DNA from 2 places in the Leucobacter sp. USHLN154 genome. Region 2 is predicted to be linked to the other one. Evidence: predicted binding sites of a transcription regulator. Region 2 holds the regulator's gene; the other holds the start of a gene.
What was found. The regulator HrcA, encoded in region 2, represses chaperone genes, less so after heat shock. The targets are predictions, from matches to a motif close to TTNGCACTCGNNNNNNNCGAGTGCNAA.
Positions count from the first base shown of each region.

Region 1: a site for HrcA is predicted at 2,958-2,984, ahead of WFH23_RS08985 (Hsp20/alpha crystallin family protein). Genes of this name have one in related genera too.

Region 1 covers NZ_JBBCXF010000004.1:210,647-222,300, forward strand. Annotated here, with positions in the region: gene WFH23_RS08970 (Gfo/Idh/MocA family protein) at 1-359, shown strand, start outside; gene WFH23_RS08975 (sugar phosphate isomerase/epimerase family protein) at 399-1,295, shown strand; gene WFH23_RS08980 (Gfo/Idh/MocA family protein) at 1,292-2,341, shown strand; gene WFH23_RS08985 (Hsp20/alpha crystallin family protein) at 2,458-2,901, opposite strand; gene WFH23_RS08990 (amidase) at 3,066-4,463, opposite strand; gene WFH23_RS08995 (metal ABC transporter substrate-binding protein) at 4,604-5,695, shown strand; gene WFH23_RS09000 (metal ABC transporter ATP-binding protein) at 5,692-6,594, shown strand; gene WFH23_RS09005 (metal ABC transporter permease) at 6,594-7,490, shown strand; gene WFH23_RS09010 (metal ABC transporter permease) at 7,487-8,281, shown strand; gene WFH23_RS09015 (amino acid ABC transporter ATP-binding protein) at 8,446-9,222, shown strand; gene WFH23_RS09020 (glutamate ABC transporter substrate-binding protein) at 9,311-10,192, shown strand; gene WFH23_RS09025 (ABC transporter permease subunit) at 10,300-10,950, shown strand; gene WFH23_RS09030 (amino acid ABC transporter permease) at 10,947-11,654, shown strand, end outside.
Region 2 covers NZ_JBBCXF010000001.1:857,563-869,216, forward strand. Annotated here, with positions in the region: gene WFH23_RS04005 (ComEC/Rec2 family competence protein) at 1-2,137, shown strand, start outside; gene holA (DNA polymerase III subunit delta) at 2,147-3,178, shown strand; gene rpsT (30S ribosomal protein S20) at 3,253-3,513, opposite strand; gene WFH23_RS04020 (MOSC domain-containing protein) at 3,684-4,601, opposite strand; gene lepA (translation elongation factor 4) at 4,694-6,547, shown strand; gene WFH23_RS04030 (DUF1990 family protein) at 6,544-7,470, shown strand; gene hemW (radical SAM family heme chaperone HemW) at 7,519-8,745, shown strand; gene hrcA (heat-inducible transcriptional repressor HrcA) at 8,889-9,926, shown strand; gene dnaJ (molecular chaperone DnaJ) at 9,981-11,084, shown strand; gene WFH23_RS04050 (16S rRNA (uracil(1498)-N(3))-methyltransferase) at 11,087-11,654, shown strand, end outside.

The sequences.
Region 1 (11,654 bases), on a different contig from region 2:
TCGAGGTCTACGGCACGGGCGGCTCGGCGCACTGGGACTTCGAGCGCATGAACGAGCTGCACCTCTCGGGCGGTCTGGGCGCGGAGAACCAGGGGTACACGCGCGTCATGGCCCGGCCGGGGATGGGTGATTTCAACCGCTTCCAGCCGGGAGCGGGGACCTCGATGGGATACGACGACCTCAAGGTGATCGAGGCCAAGAAGTTCCTCCAGGCGGTGCTCGGGCGCGAGGCCATCAACTCGAATATTCAGGATGCGCTCTCGGCGGCCCAGGTGGTCTCGGCGGCCGAGCGATCGGCCGAGACGCGCACCTGGCAGTCGAGCACGCCGGTCGAGGGCACGACCGCGGCCGGCGCCTGATCCTCATCCACTCGCACTGCACCGACGAAGGAGTCGCACATGGCACATCGCGCACGCATCGCAGCCGCCCCCATCAGCTGGGGCGTCATCGAGGTCCCGGATTGGGGGCTGCAGTTGGAGCGGGAGCGCGTGCTCTCCGAGATGGTGTCGCTCGGGATCACGGCGACCGAGTTCGGGCCGGAAGGGTTTCTGCCCGATGCTCCGGCCGAGCGCGCCGCAGCGCTCGCCGCAGCGGGCCTCGAAGCCGTCGGCGGGTTCTTCCCGGTCGTGCTGCACCGGGCGGCGGTGGATCCGCTGCCGGCGATCGAGCGCGAACTCGAGGCGTACGTCGCCTCCGGCGCCACGACGCTCGTGCTCTCGGCGGTGACGGGAGCGGAAGGGTATGACGGTGCGATCGAGTTGAGCGACCCGGAATGGGTCACGCTGCTCGCCAACCTCGATCGTGCGCACGATGCCGCCGCCGCCGTCGGGGTGGTGGCGACCCTGCACCCCCATCTCGGCACGGTGGTCGAGGCCCCGAATGCGGTGGAGCGCGTGATCGCAGGCTCCCGCATCGGCCTGTGCCTCGATACGGGCCATTACACGCTCGGCGGCGGCGATCCGGTCGCCTTCGTGGAGCAGTACGCGGACCGCATCGTGCACGCGCACCTGAAGGATGTGAGTCTCGCCGTCGCCGCGCGGGTGCGAGCCGGAGAGATCGACTACCGCGAGGGGGTGCGCCAGGGCATGTATCGGTCACTCGGCGCCGGCGACGCGCGCATCGTGGAGATCGTCCGCGCGCTGCGCGGCGTGGGGTATGCCGGATGGTACGTGGTGGAGCAGGATACGGTCATCGAGCACGAAGCTGACGCGGTGGCGGCGTTCGACAGTGCGCGCCGCAGCGTCGCCTGCCTGCGCGAGGCGCTCGGCGCGACCGACATCCCGGAGGCGTCATGAGTGCGCCGCTGCGCATCGGCATGCTGGGCGCGTCGCGCATCGCCGAGGAGTCGATCATCGCGGCGACGGCGGAGACCGGTGACATTCGTGCCGCTGTCGCGGCGCGGGATCCCGAGCGCGCTCGTCACTACGCCGCCGAACGGGGCTTCTCGGCGGCAGCCGAGAGCTACGCGTCCCTCATCGAAGACGACTCGCTCGACCTCGTCTACATCGGCCTTCCCAACGGGCTGCACGCCGAGTGGGCGGCACGAGCGCTCGAAGCCGGACGCAATGTGCTCGTCGAGAAGCCGTTCGCGGCGAACCTCGCAGAATTCGATCGCGTCGCCGCCAGACTCGAGCGCTCGGCCGGCTGGGCGTGGGAGGCATTCCACTACGCCGATCATCCGGCCATGCATCGCCTCATCGGTCACGTGCGCGAGGGCGCGATCGGGGAGATCCGCGGTGTCGACGTGCATATGGACATGCCGGCGCCCGCGCTGCGCGACCCGCGATGGAGCTTCGATCTCGCCGGCGGCACGCTGATGGATCTCGGGTGCTACGCGCTGCACGCCCTGCTCCTGCTCGGAGATCAGCTCGGAGGAGAGCTCGGGGGTGTGCGTCTGCCGACTGCGCCGCCGCTCACCCTCGACTTCGCGCGGGCTGAGGGGCACACGGGTGACGCGAGGGTCGATGCGACGGTCGTCGCCGGATTGGAGCTCGGAGGCGTGCCCGTGTCGATGCACACGAGCATGGCGAGCGACGAATGGAACTTCGGGCTCCGAGTGCACGGAAGCCTGGGCGAGGTCGTGCTGCCGAACTTCGTGAAACCCCAGGAGGACGGGCGCCTCATCGTGCGCACGACGACGGGAGCCGGCGTCGAAGAGCGTTCGGAGCATTTGGGCGCCTCGTCGTCGTACACCCATCAACTGCGCCGCATTCGGTCAGCGGTGCGCAGCGGTGAGCGATCGCGCGTCGGCCTCGAGCGCTCCCGTCGTACGATGGCCCTCATCGACGAGGCGTACACGGCGGCGGGCCTGCCGCTTCGGCCGGGCCGCCTCGCCTCCTGATCGCTGCGTCGGCGGATCGGAAGCTTCCCGAGTCCGCGCGTCCCGGTTCGCGCGTGACGCTGTGGGGCGCCCGAACGGCGCCCCACAGCGTCACGCGGCGTGCGTACGGTGCCGGATCAGTGGGTCAGGGACTTCTGAGTGTCGCTCTCGACGTGCTCGGACTGACCCTGCACGGCGATCTTGCGCGGCTTCGCCTGCTCGCTCACGGGGATCACGACGCTGAGCACGCCGTTGTCGTACGAGGCGGAGATGCCGGCGATGTCGACGCCCTGCCCGACGCTGAACTGCCGCAGATAGGTGCCGGAGGGGCGCTCACGCGTGAGCCACTTCGAGCCTTCTGCCACGTCGGCGGTGCGCTGCGCGCGGATTGTCAGGAGCTGGCCGTCGACATCGACGTCGATCGAGCCCGGGTCGACGCCGGGCAGATCGGCGTTCAAGACGTACCGCTCGTGGTCGCGCTGGAGGTCGACCGGCATCTGGCGCGGACCGGAGCGCGCTTGCTGGAGCGCTCCTGCGGCCCAGCGATCCAGCTCGCTGAAGGGATCGAATGTCATTGCCATGATGATTTTCTCCTTCCAGTGAAACTTGAGTGGAGGTCACTCAATGTGCATATAAATTAGCACTCGGTACCTGAGAGTGCTAATGAAGCTCGCTGCAAGATCTCTGAAAATCGCGGTCTGCCGGCAGTCGCGGTCGAGTTGCCGAGAGGGGCGCGACGGCGCACTCACGGGGACGTGAGCTGCGCCGCGAGTTGCAGCAACTGCGACTCGGAGCCGATCCTGCCGATGAGTTGCACCCCCATTGCGTGCCCGTTCGGCAGCCGCATCACCGGCACAGCGACCGCGGGCAGCCCTGAGACGTTCACCATCGACGTGAAGGGAGCCCACTCGCACTGCAGCCGGTAGTCGTCATCCGGATGCATCGACGTGAAGGCGCCGACGCGCGGGGGGAGCATCGTGAGTCCGGGAGTGAGGACGGCATCGTAGGCGCCCCACTGCTGTCGCGCGTCTGCGGCGAAATCGCGCAGCCGTGCCCCTGCGCGCTCATGCGCCTCGACGGTTCGTGCGCGGGCGCGCTCGCGGAAGAGGCTGGTGAGCGGCATCAGGCGTGCAGCGGCATCGGGAGCGAGCGCCAGACGCGAGAGGCCCGCCGTCCACGAGGTCGTGAACGCCTCGGGGTACTCGGGGTCGTAGGCGAAGGTCGCCTCATCCATGCGGTGACCGCGGGCGGCGAGGCGCTCCCTGGCCGCCTCGAACGCGCAGCCTGATTCGGCACTGAGCGCGATCGGATACACCGATGCGAACGGCGAGGCCGCAGAGTACGCGATGCGGAGTCCGGTGAGCTCATCGGCGGCGCGCACGGCCGCCAAGGCTGGCTCCCCCGTCGCGCCGCGCTGCGCATCGAAGAGCATCGCCGCGTCGGCCGGATCCCGGGCCAAGGGGCCGCTCACCGTCAACCGCGGCGCACCGAACTCGTCGTGCAGGGAGGGAGCGGCCGCGGCCAGATCCCCTGGCACCGCGCCGAGACCCGGCTTGAGTCCGACGAGACCGCAGGCGAGCGCTGGGATGCGGATCGAACCGCCGCCATCCGTTCCCGGACCCATGGGGATGAGATCGGCCGCGACCGCAGCCGCGCTCCCGCCGGAGGATCCACCCGGAGTGCGCGAGGGGTCGAGCGGATTGCGCGCGGGTGGCGCGATGGCGTTCTCGGAGTAACCGGTCAGGCCGAGCTCCGACACCTGCGTCTTCCCGAGCGGAATCGCGCCGGCCGCGCGCAGCATCGCGACTCCCGGAGCGTCGGCGGTGGCCACGCGGTGGCGAAGGGCGGCGCTGCCGCGGGTCGTCGCCATTCCGGCGACCTCTACGAGGTCCTTGACGGCGATGGGCAGCCCATGGAGACGAGGCAGCGTCGAGCGTTCCGAGCGTGATGTCGCCGCGAATCGCGCGTCGGCTGCCGTCGCGTCCGTGTGAGCCTGGTCGCCGATGACCGCGAGGAATGCTCCGAGTTCGTGGTGCGCCTCGATGCGGCGCAGATACCGTTCGGCCACCTCGCGCGCGGAGACGTCGCCGCGGCGGAGCGCGTCGCGCCATGCCAGCGCGGTCTCCGCCGTCGCGTCTTCCATCCGCCCAGCTTACGAGCGCCAGCGCCGGGAATGCGCGTCGAAGCGCGTCCGTTCCTCCGAGGTGCCTGGTGCCGGCGCAGCGAGGACCCGTTCCCGGCGTGGGGTGTATAGTGATACTCGTTCTCATTAGAAAGTGTGTCATGACTCAGAAGCCCCGCTCCGTGAAACCCGCCGTTCTCGCCGCCGCAGCACTCGCATCGCTCCTGGCACTCACCGCCTGCAGCGGCGGCGCCAATGCCGACGACGGCGGCGACGCCGGGCTCAAGGTCGTCGCGACCACGACGCAGCTGACCGACTTCGCGAGCGAAGTGGGGGGCGACGACATCGAGCTCACCGGCCTGCTCGCCCCGAACGCCTCGGCGCACCACTTCGACCCGAGCCCCGCCGATCTGCTGGCGCTCGGGGAGGCCGACGTGCTGATCGTGAACGGGGCCGACCTCGAGAGCTTCGTCGACGATGCGGTGGATGCCTCCGGCTTCGACGGCACCATCATCACGGCGGCCGATGGCATCGACCTCGACGAGGCGAAGCACATCACCGCCGAGGGCGCCGCAACGGACGAGCACGAGCACGAGCACGCTGGCGATGCCGAGCACGCTGACGAAGCGGATCACGACCACGATCACGCGGATGAGGCCGAGCACGACCACGATCACGGCGACGTGAACCCGCACATCTGGACGTCGCCGAAGAACGCCGTCGGCATGGTGACGGAGATCGCCGACGGACTCGCAGCGGCGGACGCGGATCACGCGGGCGACTACGAGCAGCGCGCCGCGTCGTACACCGAGCGTCTGCAAGAGCTCGACACGTGGATCGCCGCGCAGTTCGAACGGGTGCCGGCAGACGAGCGGGTGCTCGTGAGCGGCCACGATTCGCTCCGGTACTACCTGCATGACTACGGGATCGAGTTCGCCGGGTCGATCCTGCCCAGCTTCGAAGACAACGCCGAGCCGAGCGCCGCCGAAATCGACGCGCTCGTCGCCTCCATCGAAGAGCACGGCGTGCGAGCGGTATTCGTCGAGTCGTCGATGAGCCCGAAGCTCGCGCAGACGATCGCCGACGAGGCGGGCGTCGAGGTCGTCGACTCCGAGAACCTCTACGCGGATTCGCTGGGCGCACCCGACAGCGATGGAGCGACCTACATCGGCGCGACGGTGCACAACACGGAACTCATTCTCGACGCGTGGGGCGCCCAGGTGGATGCGGTGCCCGATAGTCTGCAGGGATGACGGCCGCACGCGACGCAGCAGCATCTGATCCCGGCGACGCGCAGCACTGCGCAGCCCCGGAGCCGATGCAGGCAGGCGGGGCCGACGGGGGTGCCGAGAGAGGCGCGCTCGCAGCCTCCGATGCGGCGTTGGTGCTCGAAGGGGCAGCCTTCGGATACCACGGGACGTCGCGGGTCGAGGGCCTGACGCTCGCGGTTCCCGTGGGCGCTGCGGTCGCGCTGATCGGACCGAACGGCTCGGGCAAATCGACACTGCTGCGCGGCATCCTGGGGCTGGCCGAACTCACCGGCGGTTCGATCCGGGTGCTCGGCGAGACTCCGGATCGTGCCAGGCGCCGCATCGGGTCCTTGCCGCAGGCGGACACCCGCGATGCGACGCTTCCGGTCACGCTCCGCCAGGTCGTGACCATGGGTCTCTACCGCTCGCGCGGAGCACTGCGCCCGATCGGCCGAACCGGCCGCGAGGCGGTCTCTCGGGCGCTCGAACGCGTGGGTCTCTCCGCCTGGGCGTCGCGCCGTTTCGGCGAGCTCTCGGGCGGTCAGCAGCAGCGGGGCATTCTCGCGCGGGCGCTCGTCTCCGACCCGCGGCTCCTCCTCCTCGACGAACCCTTCAACGGGCTCGATCGGGAGAACCGCGACGTGCTGCTGCGTCTCGTGAGAGAGCTGCGAGCAGAGGGGCGCACGATCATCGTGTCGACGCACGATCTGGAGATCGCTCAGGAGGCGTGCTCCCACGCGCTGCTGCTCGCGAGCGGTCACCACCCGAATCAGCCGGGCCATCCGGCGGCGTACGGTCCCGTCGAACAGGCGCTCACCCTCGACGCGGTGCAGCACGCGTTCCAGGACACGACGGTGGAACTCGATCACCACACCGTGACGACGACGCGGGAGACCGAGTGATGCCGTCGGTGCTGTCGCCCGCCTTCCACCTCATGCTGCTCGGTCCGATCGACATCTTCTCACTGCCGTTCATGTGGCGCGCCCTGGTCACCGTCGCGATCCTCGCGGTCGCGGCCGGCATCGTCGGGCTCTTCATCAGCTTTCGGGAACTCGAGTTCGTGAGCGACGGTCTCGTGCACTCCGTGTTTCCCGGCCTCGTCGTCGGCTCCGCGATCGGCGGCTCCGCCGGTCTGCTCCCGGGAGCGGTGGTCGCCGCGATCCTCGCAGCCGTGCTCTTCACCGTCATCGAGCATCGGGGCGGCGTCGGGGCCGACGCGGCGATCGCGGTGGTGCTCACCGGGCTCTTCAGCCTCGGCGTGGTGCTCGTGTCGAAGCAGGAGGGCTACGTCTCGGAACTCAAGGAACTGCTGTTCGGGCGTCTCCTCACGGTGACCGAGACGCAGCTCTGGCAGATCCTCATCGTCGCGATCGTCGCGGTCGCGGTCGTGGGCCTCACCTGGCGCGCGCAGTTCTTCCGCTCGTTCGACGCCGCCGGGGCTGAGGCCGCGGGGTTCCGGGTGCTGCGCGCCGACCTCGCACTCTCGGTCGCCGTCGCGCTGCTCGTCGTCGCCGGAGTGCAGGCGCTGGGCGTGCTCATGGTCATCGCACTGCTCACCGTTCCGATGGCCGCGGCGCGACTGCTCACGCGCGGATTCGCGCTGCTCATCCCCGTCGCGATCCTGCTTCCCCTCGGGGCGGGCATCGCGGGGCTGTGGCTCTCATTCGAGTGGTCGACGTCGCTGGGGGCGACGGTGTCTCCGGGGGCTGTCGTGGTGCTCCTGCTCGTCGCCGCCTACGTGGTCGCGGCACTGATCCGCGGAGGTGCCGCGGCCCTGCGGAGGTCGGTCGCGGCATGAGTTATTTCGCACTCGCGTCGCTCGAACTCGTGCTGCTCGGCCTGCTCTCCGGAGTCGCCGGCACGCTGATCGTGCTGCGCCGGCGCTCGTTCTTCGCCGTGGCGCTCAGCCACGCGACCTTTCCGGGCGGCGTGGTGTTCGCGCTGGCCGGGTGGAACCTGCTGATCGGCCAGGCGCTCTTCGCAGCCGTGCTCGTGCTCGCCATGACGGTGCTGGCCCGCATTCCCGGACAGGGCCGTCAGGTCACGAGCGGAGTGGTGCTCTCGTTCGGCTTCGCGCTCGGCACGCTGCTCGCCGCACTGAACCCCGGGCTCGGCGTACCGGTCGAGGCATTGCTCGTGGGCTCGCCGCTCGGGGTGAGCCTCACCGACGTCGTCGTGACCGCGAGCGTGCTGGTCGCAGCCCTCGTGCTCGTCGCGGTGTTCGGGCGCCGCATGCTCTTCCACACGTTCGACCCGGTCGGCTTCGCCGCGGCCGGCTTCCGCAGCTGGCCGATCGAGCTCGCCGTGACCGGAGTGATCGCCGCATCGGTCGTCGTCGCGATGCCTGCGGTCGGTGCGATCCTCGGCGTCGCGGTGCTCATCGCCCCTGCCGCGGCTGCGCGCGCGCTGACTCAGCGGCTCGAGTGGATACCGGTGATCTCGGCCGTGCTGGGGATCGCGGGGGGTCTGATCGGATTGTGGATCTCGAGGGAGTTCTCGATCGCGGCGGGTGGATCGGTCGGGCTCGTGCTCACCGCGATGTTCCTCATCTGCGCGGCATGGGGCGCCCGGAAGGTGTCAGCTCGGTAACGATTGCGTCACCGATTCGGGCATTCCTCGAGAACGCTCGGCACTTCGGTGCGCATCTTCGAGCGTTCTGGCCGATCATCAGGCGTTTTCCCTCACCCTAACCAGCTTTGTGGCAGTGGCACAAGAACTAGCACCGCGAGCCGCTCTGTTTGTACGATCGCAGCATGGGAGACACGACAGCGGTCAGAGTGGTCCGCGACGATCGGGAGCCGCTCGTCATCATCGATTCGGTGAACAAGCACTACGGCGATCTGCATGTGCTGAACAACATCAACACGCAGGTGGGCCGTGGCGAGGTGGTCGTCGTGCTCGGGCCCTCGGGCTCCGGAAAATCGACGCTCTGCCGCGCAATCAATCGCCTTGAGACGATCGACTCTGGCACGATCTCGATCGACGGCCAGCCGCTTCCCGAAGAAGGGAACGGGCTCGCCACGCTGCGCGCCGACGTCGGCATGGTGTTCCAGCAGTTCAACCTGTTCGCGCACAAGTCGATCCTGCAGAACGTCACCCTCGGTCCGATGAAGGTCCGCGGGCTCTCTCGCAAGGATGCGGAGGAGAAGGCGATGGCGCTGCTCGAACGCGTCGGCATCGCCAATCAGGCGCAGAAGCTGCCCTCGCAGCTCTCCGGCGGCCAGCAGCAGCGCGTCGCCATCGCCCGCTCGCTCGCGATGGACCCGAAGCTCATCCTGCTCGACGAGCCGACCTCGGCACTCGATCCCGAGATGATCAACGAAGTGCTCGACGTGATGATCGGGCTGGCCAACGACGGGATGACGATGTTGGTGGTGACGCACGAGATGGGCTTCGCCCGGCGCGCGGCCGATCGCATCATCTTCATGGCGGATGGCCAGATCGTCGAAGAGGCGACACCCGAGCAGTTCTTCACCGACCCGAAGACGTCGCGATCGCAAGACTTCCTGTCGAAGATCCTGGGCCACTGACTCGTCCCCCCCGCAACGAATTCGACGCCGCTGGCCGCAGGCCGACAGCGTCACCGCGCCCCAACTCACCGAAGAGAAAGCAGAAATGATGCGAATTGCTCAGTACGGAGCCGTCCTCGCCGCAGCAGGACTCCTGGCCCTCACCGCTTGCGCCTCCGGCTCGCCGAACGACGCCGGCGAGGAATCGTCGGCGCCGGCGCCGGCGGAGGACGTCAGCTTCGAAGACGGCACGACCATGGCGAAGCTGAATGAAGCCGGCAAGATCACGATCGGCACGAAGTACGACCAGCCGCTCTTCGGCCTGATGAACCCCACCACGAACTCCCCCGAGGGCTTCGATGTCGAGATGGGCAAGATCATCGCCGCGAAGCTCGGCATCTCGGAAGACCAGATCGAGTGGAAGGAAGCGGTCTCCGCGAACCGCGAGCCCTTCATCGAGAACGGCGAGGTCGACCTCGTCATCGCCACGTACACGATCAACGACGACCGCAAGAAGGTCATCGACTTCGGCGGCCCCTACTACACCGCGGGTCAGGATCTCCTCGTGCTCTCGGGCAACCCCGACGGCATCACGGGCATCGACGATGTGAAGGGCGAGAAGGTCTGCTCGGTCACCGGTTCGACCTCCGAGGAGAACCTGAAGGAGGCCGGCGTCGAGGTCCTCGCCACGGACACCTACTCCAACTGCCTCGAGCCGCTTCGTTCGGGTGAGGTCGTCGCAGTGTCGACCGACAACGTGATCCTCGCCGGCCTCGCCGACCAGAACGAGGGCGAGTTCGAGGTCGTCGAGAACCCGTTCACCGAGGAGCCCTACGGCATCGGGCTCATGAAGGGCGACGACGAGTTCCGCGCCTTCGTGAACGACACGCTCGAGGAGTCCTTCGACAACGGCGACTGGGCGGCGGCCTGGGAGAAGACCGCCGGCAAGGTGCTGGAGACGCCGGAACCCCCGGCGATCGACCGCTACTGACCTCGCTCGACACCTTTTCTCCTATCCATCCACTCGTTCGGAACTGAGCTGACCCGGGGGCGGTGCGAGCCGCCCCCGGGATCCGCCCTCAAGAAGGGATCCCGATCGTGGACGTCCTACTGGCGAACGCCGACGACATTCTCGCCGGCTTCCTGATGACGCTGCAGCTGCTGCTCTTCGGAGGTGTCGGCGCGCTGCTCATCGGACTCGTCGTCGCCGTGCTGCGCATCTGCCCGGTGTCGTCGCTGCGCGGCTTCGCGACGGCATACACCGAGCTGATCCGCAATATTCCGCTGACCCTGCTGCTGCTCTTCATGGTCTTCGTGCTGCCGCTGATCGTGCCGGACAAGCCGCCCTACGCGCTGCTCGCCTCCATCGGGCTCGCCGTCTACACCTCGCCATTCGTGGCCGAGGCGCTCCGCAGCGGCATCAACGGCGTGCCCGTCGGTCAGGCCGAGGCCGCCCGTTCCATCGGGCTCGGCTTCGGGCAGACGCTCTCGTTGATCGTGCTGCCCCAGGCGCTGCGCATGGTCGTCCCGCCCCTGATCAACGTCTTCATCGCGCTGACGAAGAATACGTCGGTCGCCGGTGGGTTCTTCGTGGTCGAGCTGTTCGCCACCGCACGGCAGCTCACCAACAGCAACGGCCAGGCGGTGATCCCGATTCTCGTCGGTGTCGCCTGCTTCTATCTCCTGATCACCATTCCGCTCGGCCTGCTCGCCGGGCAGATCGAGAAGAAGGTGCGGGTGCTGCGATGAGTGCGACCGTTCTCTACGACGCCCCCGGCCCGAAAGCGCGTCGGCGATCCCGCATCATCTCCGTCGTCGGAGTCATCGCGCTCGCGGCACTGCTCGGCTGGGTGGTCTGGCGGTTGGCTCAGCCGCAGATCTCGGTCAACGGCAACGAGAACCCCGGAATGTTCGACGCGTCGCGCTGGGACGTGCTCGCCTACGGCGAGGTCTGGCAGTTCATCGGACGGGGCGTGTGGAACACCCTGCGCGCCGCTGCGGTCGCGATGGTCGGCGCGGTGCTGCTCGGCATGGTCTTCGCGTTCGGGCGACTGGCGACGAACGCATTCATCCGCATCCCGACGACCGTGCTGCTCGAATTCTTCCGCGGGATGCCCGTGCTGCTGATGATGCTCTTCATCCTGCTCGTGGCGTCGACCGGTGCGTTCGGCGCGGTGGTCATCGCACTCATCATCTACAACGGGGCGATCATCGGCGAGGCCCTGCGCGCGGGCATCGTGGCCCTCAACAAGGGCCAGCGCGAGGCGGGGCTCTCCATCGGTCTGACCCCGGTGCGCACGCGCTTGCTCATCGAGTTCCCGCAGGCCTTCACTCAGATGCTGCCGATCATCATCGCGCAGCTCGTCGTGCTCTTGAAGGACACCTCGCTCGGCTACATCGTGGCCTACTCCGAGCTGGCCTCGACGGTGAAGCAGGCGTCCACGTTCTACGGC
Region 2 (11,654 bases):
CTCGGCCAGCGGCGACATGCCCGTCGTGCTCTGGTTCGCAGCCGACTCGCACCGCTCCGACTCGCTCCGCTCCGGTGCTGAGGAACCGGGTGACCGCAGTGGTGACGCGAACCTCTGGGGGCCGGGGACGCTCGCGCTGGCGTCTGGCACGCTCGTGTCACTCGACGCCGGTTCGTCTGCCAGGTACGGAGTCCGTGTCACATCCTTCGATGCCGTCGCGACGGACGGCGCAGACAGCGCATCGGCGACGATTCGCGCCGTCACGACGCACGCTGCAGCCCGTCTCCGCGCCGGCCTGCGCGAAGCGGCGGCCGCCGTGCCCGGCGCCGAACTGGTGCCGGGGTTCGCCGTCGGCGACACGTCGCTCGTGCCGGAGCACCTCGATCAGCAGATGCGGGAGAGCTCGCTCACTCACCTCGTGGCGGTGTCGGGCGCCAACTGCGCGCTGGTCGTGGCGGCCATCTTCACGGTGTCGGGCTGGCTCGGCGTGCCGCGTCGCGCCCGGATCGCGCTGGCAGGCTCGGCGTTGGCCGGCTTCGTGGCCGTCGTCGGGCCGGATCCGAGCGTGCAGCGGGCGGGAGTGATGGCCGCGGTCGTGCTGCTCTCATCGTTCGGGGGGAAGCGCGCCATCGCGCTTCCCGGTCTCGGGCTCGCCGTCCTCGCGCTGCTCGTGCACGATCCGTGGCAGGCGCTCCAGCCGGGATTCGCGCTCTCCGTCGCGGCGACCGCGGGAATTCTGCTGTGGGTTCCCGACGTGATGCTGCTGCTGGGACGCGTGTTCCCGAGCCCTCAGTGGGTCAGGCTTCCTGTTGCCGTCGTGATCGCCGCGCAGTTCGCGTGCGGGCCGCTGTTGCTGCTCGTGCAGTCCGGCTTTCCCGCAGCTGGGCTCGTCGCAAACGTGCTCGCAGCCCCGGCTGCCCCCTGGGGTACGGGGCTCGGGCTGCTCGCGCTCCTCGCGGCGCCGCTTCTCCCCGAGGTGTCGCACGCCTGCGTGTGGCTCGCCAGCATGCCTGCCAGCTGGGTCGTCGCAACCGCAGAGGTCACGGCTGCGCTCCCGGGAGCGAGGTGGGCGTGGCCAGGCGGGTGGGGAGGCGCCGCGCTGCTCGCAGGCGTCGAAATCGCCGTACTCGTCGCCTGGTGGCTCCTCGAGCGTCGATTCGGCGAGCACGCTGACCGGGATCCGGGTGCGCCTTCCCCTGGTGCTCCAGTGACGAGCGGGAGGACCCCGTGGGGGTGGAACGTGCCGCGCCCGCGCCGCACCGCCGTCTGGATTGCGGCGCTGCTCTGCGGTGCGCTCGGAGCATTTCTCGGGCCGACGCTCATCGCCCCGACGACCGCGCGGCTCACGACTCCGCATACCTGGAGCGTGGTCGCGTGCGACGTCGGCCAGGGTGACGCGCTGCTGCTGCGAGACCCAGGGGCCCCCGACACTGTGATGCTGGTGGACACCGGCGACGACCCGGAGCGGCTCGACTCGTGCCTGGAGCGATTCGGAGTGCACCGCATCGCGATCCTCGTGCTCACGCATGACGACCGGGACCACGTGGGCGCGCTGAGCGCGATCGTCGATCAGGTGGATCGCGCGCTCATCGCACCGAGCAATCGCGAGGATGGCGACGTGCGCCCAGTACTCACCTCGCTGCAGACGGCAGGTGTGAGCACGCAGGTGGGTGGGAGCGGCGTGATCGATGCGCTCGGAGGTCTGCACTGGGAGGTGCTGGCGCCTGAGCCGGGGGCGACTCCCGCCGATACGAACAGCGCGAGTCTCGTCCTGCGCGTGGAGGCGGGGGCGACGTCGGTGCTCCTGCTCGCCGATACGGGAGAGGATGAGCAGCTCGCGCTGCAACGGACCGGCGCCGATCTCGACGTCGACGTGGTCAAGGTGGCGCATCACGGCTCTTCTGATCACGATTCCGGCATCTTCACCGCAGCTTCTGCCGAGGTCGCACTGATCTCGGTCGGTGCGGACAACGGGTACGGGCATCCGACCGCGTCCGTCATCGAGGGTCTCCGCCGCACCAGCACCACCGTTCTGCGGACCGACGAGCTGGGGTCGATCGCCGTGAGCGGCGATCCAGGCGCGCTCGACGTCTGGGCCGAGCGCGGAGCGTCGAGCGAGGAGGAGAGTGAACGGTAGTCTGGACGGGTGGCACAGGCACGGAAGGCAGCTCCGCGAGCGGCGTCTGCGAAGACGAAGATCCCGCAGCTCGATTGGAGCGAGGCGCAGCCGGCTGCGGTCGTGCTGATCTCCGGCCCCGAGGCGTTTCTCGCGGATCGAGCGGCGCAAGCGATCCGCGCCGCACTGCTCGAGGTGAACAGCGATCTCGAGGTGCACGACGTCGACGCCGCCTCGTACACGGCGGGCGAGCTGTTCACGATCGCGAGCCCGTCACTGTTCGCAGAGCCGCGGTTGATTCGCGTCGAGGGCGTCGAGAAGTGCTCCGACGCCTTCCTCGAAGACACGAAACGGTACGTCGCAGAGCCGGCGGACGGCACGACACTGGTGCTGCGCCACGCCGGCGGTCAGCGCGGCAAAGCGCTGCTCGATCTCGTGCGCGGCGGGGCCGGCGGCGGTATCGAGGTGGTCTGCGCCGAAGTGAAGAAGGATCAGGATCGCCTCGCGTTCGTGCAGGCCGAGTTTCGCCGACTGGGCGCCCAGGTCACCCCGGGGGCGGCCCGCCAGCTCGCAGCCGCGTTCTCGGGCGGGATCGGCGAGCTCGCCGGCGCGATCGGGCAACTCGTCTCGGACGTCGGCACCAGAATCTCCGAGGATCAGGTCTCACGCGCCACCGAGGGCCGCGTCGAGACGAATGCGTTCAGAGTGGCCGACGCCGCGACGGCCGGTCGTGCGGCCGACGCTCTCGTGCTGCTCCGCCAGGCGTTCTCGACGGGAACCGATCCGATCCCGATGCTCGCCGCACTCAATATGAAGGTGCGCGCGATGGCCCGGGTCTACGGCGCCGGCGGATCCGGGGGACAGCTCGCGAAAGAGCTCGGCATGGCTCCGTGGCAGGTCGATCGGGCGCTGCGCGAAGTGCGCGGCTGGCGCGAAGAAGATCTCGCTCGTGCGATCGATCTCGCCGCAGAAACCGAGTGGCGGTTGAAGGGCGGGAGTCGGGACCCCGAGTACGCGCTCGAGAAGTATCTCTTGTTCGTAGCGAAACGCGGGCGCGTGTAGCACTGCGGGTGCAGTGCGCCAGCGCACGAAAAAGGCCCCGCCGAAGCAGGGCCTGAATCGATCGCGAATGCGAGTTAGAGCGATGCCACCTGAGCGGCGAGCTTCGACTTGCGGTTCGCGGCCTGGTTCTTGTGGATGACGCCCTTCGAGGCGGCCTTGTCCAGCTTGCGGCCGGCGGTCTTCAGCTTGGCCTCGGCTACCGACTTGTCGCCGGCTGCGATCGCCTCGCGAGCTGCGCGCACGACGGTGCGGAGTTCGCTCTTGTACGCCTTGTTGCGCTCGGTCGCCTTGCGGTTGGTCTTGATGCGCTTGATCTGCGACTTGATATTTGCCACGTTGAGATGTGTCCTTTAGATCCGGTTGACGGGTTGTTCCGCGCGGTGAGAGAGGGCACCTTACGGGTGGTGTGGTAAGAACCACACGCAAGCCAAGAACCGAGTCTAGCAGAAGCTCGGCGTCGATCCCAGTGGCCGTGCGGTCGCGGCATCGGCGCGCCGCGGCGGGACTACAGCGCGTCCGCGATCAGCTCGACGTCGTCGCCGACCCGGATGTCGCCCCAGGCGGCGCTCCCGAGCTCGGTTCCGGCGGGCATCGGGGCCGGAAGCTCGCGGGGGAGCAGGAGCGTGCCGAGCGTCGGCTCCCGTTGCCCGATGCGCCGGGTCAGGGTGGTGAGCACCCGTGCGTCGCGTGCGCCCGTCTCCGGGTTCGCATGGGTGGCGAGACACCGGACGATGGGTTCTGCCGTGCGGAACTCGAGTTCGCCGATGCGCACCGCCCCGCGCCACTCGAGCTCCTCCCAGGCCTCGACGCCGTCGATGACGATGTTCGACCGGAAGCGGCGGTCATCGAGTGCGGGGTCTGTCCCGCTGGAAGGATCGGGATCGCCCCCGGAGGCGGTGAGTTCGGGAGTGCCGCCGTCGGTTCGCTCGATCACTGCGCTGAGTGCGAGTACGCTGGCGCGGCCGTGCAGCGACACGTAGCCCTGCTCGCGATCCTGGAACCGCGCGTGCTCGCCGTCGCCGACGAGTTCGAGCGGCAGCCTGCCGGGGCGCTGCAACCGCTTCCCCTCACGCGTGCCGAGCACGAACTCGGTCACCGCATCGGAGAGGTGCTTGCGGCCGGCGTCATCGAGCGCGGCGGAGACCATGACGGAGGTGCCGCTGAAGATGGTGACGCGGCGCTCGGCAGCGTCGAACTCGAGTCGCAATGCGGCGAGGGCCGGGAAGTCCTGGAGCGCCAGGCCCTGCGCCTTCGGCCAGTAGTCGAGCCCGTCGCGCTGTTCGGGAAGCGCTGCCTCTGCGAAGCGGAAGGCGAGCACCCGGTCGCCGACGATGCGCCCGTCGCGCTGCACGGTGAGTCGTTCGCGGCGCTCCGGAGTGAATCCTTTGACGGGGTAGCGATACAGGGCGACGACGCGAGGCATCTGCATATTCTCGCAGGAACGGCCGGACTCGGGGAATGCGGCGTCGTGTCCGGCGCACGAACCCGCTCCCGCGCGTGCGATAATTGCGAACAATGTCTCCACGCAGCCTGAACCCTCCAGTACCGGCGTCGACCGACCCCGCGAAGATTCGCAACTTCTGCATCATCGCGCACATCGACCACGGGAAGTCGACCCTGGCCGACCGCATGCTTCAGGTGACGGGCACCGTTCCCGATCGCGAGATGCGCGCGCAGTACCTCGACCGCATGGATATCGAGCGCGAGCGCGGCATCACCATCAAGTCGCAGGCGGTGCGCATGCATTGGGCGACCGATGCGGGCGACTTCGCGCTCAACATGATCGACACCCCGGGGCACGTCGACTTCAGCTACGAGGTCTCGCGCTCGCTCGCGGCGTGCGAAGGGGCGATCCTGCTCGTGGACGCCGCGCAGGGCATCGAAGCGCAGACGCTCGCGAATCTCTACCTCGCGATGGAGAACGATCTCGAGATCATTCCGGTGCTCAACAAGATCGACCTGCCTGCGGCCGATCCCGAGCGCGTCTCGCGTGAGATCGCCGACCTCATCGGCGGCCGTCCCGAAGACATCCTGAAGGTGTCGGGGAAGACCGGCGCCGGTGTCGAGGAACTGCTCGACAGCGTGGTGCATCGGATCCCGGCTCCGGTCGGCAGCGCCGATGGGCCGCCGCGCGCGATGATCTTCGACTCCGTCTACGACCCGTATCGCGGTGTCGTCACCTATGTGCGCATGATCGATGGCAATCTGTCGCCGCGCGAGAAGGTGCAGATGATGTCGACCGGCTCGGAGCACGAAGCCCTCGAAGTGGGCGTCTCGGCGCCCGAGCCCACGCCGACGAAGGGACTCGCCGTCGGCGAGGTGGGCTACCTCATCACGGGTGTGAAAGACGTGCGGCTCTCCAAGGTGGGGGACACGGTCACCGCGAAGCGCAAGCCCGCGTCCGAGGCGCTGCCCGGGTACACCGACCCGAAGCCGATGGTCTTCTCGGGGCTCTACCCGCTCGACGGGAGCGACTACCCCGTGCTGCGCGAGGCGCTCGACAAGCTGAAGCTCGAAGACGCTGCGCTGCAGTACGAGCCGGAGACCTCAGTGGCTCTCGGCTTCGGATTCCGCTGCGGATTTCTCGGGCTCCTCCACCTCGAGATCATCTCCGAGCGCCTGCGGCGGGAGTTCGATCTCGACCTCATCGCGACGGCTCCGAGCGTGATCTACCAGGTCACGACCGACGACGGGCGCGAGATCACCGTGACGAATCCGTCGGAGTACCCCGATGGCAAGATCTCGAGCGTGCGCGAGCCCGTCGTGAAGACGGCCATTCTGGCGCCCAAGGACTACGTCGGCGCGATCATGGAGCTCTGCCAGAGCCGCCGCGGCAATCTGCTGGGAATGGAGTACCTGGGCGAGCGCGTCGAGCTGCGCTACAGCATTCCGCTCGGCGAGATCGTCTTCGACTTCTTCGACCACCTGAAGAGTCGCACCCAGGGCTACGCGAGCCTCGACTACGAGCCGATGGGCGAGCAGGAGGCGGACCTGGTGAAGGTGGACATTCTGCTGCAGGGCGAAGCCGTCGACGCCTTCAGCGCGATCGTGCACCGCGACAACGCGTACTCGTACGGCACGATGATGGCCGAACGCCTGCGCAAGCTCATCCCGCGCCAGCAGTTCGAGGTGCCGATCCAGGCCGCGATCGGCGCGCGCGTGATCGCCCGCGAGACGATTCGCGCGATCCGCAAGGACGTGCTGGCGAAGTGCTACGGCGGCGACATCAGTCGCAAGCGCAAGCTGCTCGAGAAGCAGAAAGAGGGCAAGAAGCGCATGAAGATGGTGGGCCGCGTCGAGGTGCCGCAGGAGGCCTTCATCGCCGCGCTCTCCGGGGATGTGGAGGGGAAGGAAGGGGGCAAGCGATGAGCAAGGATCAGCCGGCCCGCCGCAGCAGCCACGTGGAGATGCCGGTCGCTTATGCGGCCGTCGGAGCTTCGAAAGACCCCGACATCGTTCGGTACCCGCCCGAGGGCATGACCCCGTACGAGGAGGAGCTCCGCCTCGGAAGCGGCCAGGAGCGATTCTTGATCGCTTCCAGCTTGCTGATGACCTGGGGCGCGCAGCGCGGATCCGGCGTGCGTGTGACCGACATCGTTCGAGGCGCTGGTTCGGAATACGTGGGCCCGAGCTTCAACGGTGACGGAATGCCGGAGGCCGCTGGTGCGGTCGAGGAGCAGTTCGGCCCAGACGGCGAACCGTACATCGTCGCGGGGACCACCGCAGTGCTGCACTTCGAGGGGCAGGATCCCCGAAACGTGCTCGTGGTGTACACCGTGGACGAGGAGCGCCGCGTCGGGTTCGCGTGGGGGACCGGTGACGAAGCCGGCGCTGTCGGCGAGCAGCTCTTCCTGATCGAGTTCCGCGCCGACGACACGGTGTGGGCCGTCGCCCGCGGGTTCGTCGCAGCGCCGAAGAACGGTTTGCTCGGCCTGCGCGGCCGCGCCGACGTCCGTGCCGCGCTCGATGCCGTCAAGCGCGGGATCGCCGCGCTCGCTCCCGGTGCTCAGCCCGTTCCGGATCTCGGCCCGGCCGTGCAGGCGGAGACCCCCGCGGCGGAGCCAGCTGTCGATGCGGCGCCGGATGCCGAGCCTGAGGCTGCGCCCGAGCCAGTACAGGCGACCGAGCCCGAGGCTCCGCCCGAGCCCGAGCCCGAGCCTGAGGTTGTGCCCGAGCCCGAGCCTGTGCAGGCGTCCGACGGCATCGCGGAGCAAGACGACGCCCCCGGCCATCTGCCGGGCGCCGACGCGAACGGCCCGACACACCAGCGCCGACCCAGTAGACGGTCGTGATGAGGGGGCAGTTCTGCCCCGAGTGGAACGCAGGATCAGGAGACCGCCGTGCCGAGCGCGCTGCCTGAGGGAGACCCCGCCCCGGAGGACGGCGCGCTCCCACCCGAGGTCGCGGTCGGCGCGCATGCCCGCAACTTCGGCGTGTACGTGCACGTGCCGTACTGCCGAGTGCGATGCGGATACTGCGATTTCAACACGTACACGGCCAGTGAGCTCGGCGGCACCTCGCGGGGCGACTACGCCGCGCAGGTGGAGCAGGAGCTGACCCTGGGCGGCCGCGTGCTGCGACTCGCCGGGCTTCCGGAACGGCAGGTATCGACCGTGTTCTTCGGCGGGGGCACGCCGACGCTGCTGCCGGCCGACGATCTCGCTCGCATGCTCGGGCGCATCCGGGCGGAGTGGGGGCTGACCGACGGGGCTGAGGTGACGACGGAGGCGAATCCCGACTCGGTCGACGCCGAGTACCTGCGAACACTGGCCGATGCGGGGTTCACGCGCGTGAGTTTCGGCATGCAGTCCGCCGTGCCGCACGTGCTCGCGACGCTCGACCGCACGCACACCCCTGAGCGCGTGCCGCTGGTCACGCAGTGGGCGCGCGATGCCGGGCTCCAGGTGAGCGTCGATCTCATCTACGGCACGCCGGGCGAGAGCCTCGCCGATTGGGAGCGCTCGATCGACGCAGCGCTCGCCTGCGAACCCGACCATATCTCGGCCTACGCGCTGATCATCGAGCGCGGCACGAAGCTCGCCGCGCAGATCCGACGCGGGGAGGTCGCCGCCCCCGACGAGGACCTGCACGCCGATATGTACGAGCTCGCCGACGCCCGCTTCGCCGAGGCGGGTTTCTCCTGGTACGAGATCAGCAACTGGTCGCGCTCGCCGGAGACGCGGTCGCGCCACAATCTCTCGTACTGGACGGGTGAGGACTGGTGGGCGGCCGGCCCCGGAGCCCACAGCCACGTGGGCGGAGTGCGGTGGTGGAACGTGAAGCATCCGGGCGCATACGCGCAGCGCATGGCGCAGGGCGTCTCGCCCGCGCATTCGCGCGAGACCCTGTCGGAGGAGGCCCGGAGAGAGGAGCGCATCCTGCTCGAGACCAGGATCGTCGACGGGCTTCCGGCTGACGTGCTGAGCGCCGACGAACGTCGCTCGATCCCGCAACTCATCGCGGACGGGCTCCTCGACGGGAGGGCCGCGATCGCCGGACGCCTCGTTCCCACACTGCGCGGGCGACTGCTCGCCGACACCGTCGTGCACCGACTGCTGGGCGGCTGATCCCATCCCCGTCGGGGCTGCGGGGCGCCGCTCGAGGACCCCTCGCACGACCGTGTTCGCTGGGAGCGGTAGCGGTCGCATGCCACCGTGCCTGCGCTAGACTTGGCACTCGGAACAAGTGAGTGCCAGGGTCAGGAGGGGCGATGGTTTCGGAGCGCAGCCTCGCGGTATTGCACGCGATCGTGGGCGATTACGTGTCGTCGAACGAGCCCGTCGGGTCGAAGGCGATCGTCGACCGCCACAGCTTCGGCGTCTCCGCAGCGACCATTCGCAATGACATGGCCCTGCTCGAGGAAGACGAGCTCATTGCGCAGCCGCACACGTCCTCGGGCCGCGTGCCCACGGACAAGGGGTACCGGCTCTACGTCGACACGCTCGCACGCATTCGTCCGTTGAGTTCGGCGCAGCGATCCGCGATCGAGCGCTTCCTCGGCGAGTCGTCGGACCTCGACGACGTCATGGCGCGCACGGTGCGCATGCTCTCCCAGCTCACCAACCAGGTCGCGGTCGCGCAGTACCCGTCGCTGCGCCGCACGGTCGTGCGTCACATCGACCTCGTCGCGATCGGCGAGGATCGGGTGCTCAGCGTCCTGATTCTCGGCAGCGGAGTGGTGGAGCAGCAGGTGGCCCTCCTTCCGGCCTCGCGCGTCACGGAGGCGTGGGTGCACGGCCTCCGGCAGCGCATCGCCGATGCGGCGGTGGGCAGCGACGTCGAGACGGCTGCGGGTGCGGTGACGCGTCTCGTGGAGGATCTGCCGCTCTGGTCGCAACCAGACGAGTCCGATCTCGTGCGCCGTGTGCTCGCGGTGGTGTCGGGGCAATTGCAGGCCAACCGCAATGACCGCATCGCCGTTGCTGGCGCCGCGAACCTCTCCCGACCGGATGGCGAGTTCGCCGGATCGCTGCCCGTCGTGCTCGAAGCCATTGAGGAGCAGGTCACCCTGCTTCGACTTCTCGGCGAGCTGGTGCACGACGACCGCGATGTCTCGGCGTCGATCGGTCGTGAGAACGAGGCCTACGGGCTCTCAGAGACCTCGATCATCGCGTCGAAGTACGAGGACGGCATCGCGATCTCGAAACTCGGCGTATTGGGGCCGCTGCGTATGGACTACGCCGGCAACATCGCCACAGTGCGCGCGATCGCGCGCTACCTCAACCGATTCTTGGGGGAGGAGCGGTAGCCGCCGCTCCTCCTGCCCACCCGACGACACCCCCTACCTGAGGAGCGATATAGCGTGGCCGATCATTACGAGACCCTCGGCGTCTCCCGCGAAGCGAGCGCCGAAGAGATCAAGAAGGCCTACCGGCGGCTGGCACGCCAGTTGCACCCGGATGTGAACCCGAGCGAGGACGCGGCCGAGCAGTTCAAGAGCGTGACGCATGCGTACGACGTGCTGAGCGACCCCGAGCAGCGACAGCACTACGACATGGGCGGCTCGCAGGGGGGCGCCGCTGGGTTCGGCGACATCTTCGAGACCTTCTTCGGCGGCGCCGGATTCGGCGGTGCGGGTCAGCGCGGTCCGCGTTCGCGCTCGGAGCGCGGGGACGACGCGATGATCCGGGTCGACGTCTCGCTCGAAGACGTCATCTTCGGCACGCAGCGCGAGATCACCGTGAACACGGCGGTGCTCTGCGAAGTCTGCCAGGGCAGTTGCTGCCAGCCGGGCACGCATCCCGTCACCTGCGACGTCTGCGGTGGCCAGGGGCAGGTGCAGCGCCAGGTACGGTCGCTCTTCGGCAATGTGGTCACCATGCACCCGTGCGGCAGCTGCCAGGGGTACGGCACCATCATCGAGCATCCCTGCGTGCAGTGCGCGGGCAAGGGGCGCGTGCGCGAGCGCCGCACCTTCCCCATCGAGGTTCCCTCCGGCATCGACACCGGCACGCGCCTGCAGATGCGCGGCGGCGGCGAGGTGGGCCCCGGCGGCGGGCCGAACGGCGACCTGTTCATCGAGTTCCGCGTGATGCATCACGACATCTTCAGCCGTGACGGCAATGATCTGCTGTGCACGATGCAGCTCTCCATGACCGATGCGATTCTCGGCGCCGATGCGAAGCTCGCGGGCCTCGACGGCGAGGTCGAGGTCGAGGTCGAGCCGGGGGTGCAATCCGGAGACATGCTCACGGTTCGCGGTCGCGGGATCCAGGGACTGCGCAGCACGACGCGCGGTGATCTGAAGATCGCCGTGCAGGTCGCCACGCCGACGAAGCTCTCGAATCGGGAGAAGGATCTGGTGCGGCAGCTCGCGTCGCTGCGCAAGGACGATGCTCCGCACCTCGGCGAATTCCATCAGGGCTTCTTCGGCAAGATTCGCGACCGCTTCTTCCGTCAGGGCTGAGCGTGGCCAACCTCTACTACCGCGAAGACCTCGACGCTTCCGACATCGTTCCGGGGTCGCTCGTCGAGGTGAGCGGTGATGAGGGACGTCACGCCGTTCGCGTGAGCCGCCTGCGCGTCGGCGAGCGGACGGCGATCGGCGACGGTGCCGGCGCACTGGGGGAGGGCGCGGTCGAGTCGGTCGCGAAGGATCGCTTCACCGTGCGCATCGATCGCGTCGTTCAGTCAGCGCCGCCCGCCGGTCCGCGTCTGGTGCTCGTGCAGGCGCTCGCGAAGGGCGACCGAGACGAGCGAGCCGTGGAGCAGGCGACCGAGTTCGGCGTCGATGCCATCGTGCCGTGGCAGGCCGCGCGTTCCGTCTCCCGCTGGGATGGCTCCAGTGCCCAGGAGAAGATCGCGAAGGGGCTCGCGAAGTGGAGGCGCGTCGCGCGAGAGGCGTCGAAGCAATCGATGCGCGCGCGCATTCCCGAAGTGCGCGAGCCGGTTTCGCTCGACGGGTTGCGCGAGATCGCGAGCCGCGAGCGGGAGACGGTCGTCGTGCTGCACCCGCGCGGCACCTCTCGGGTCTCGA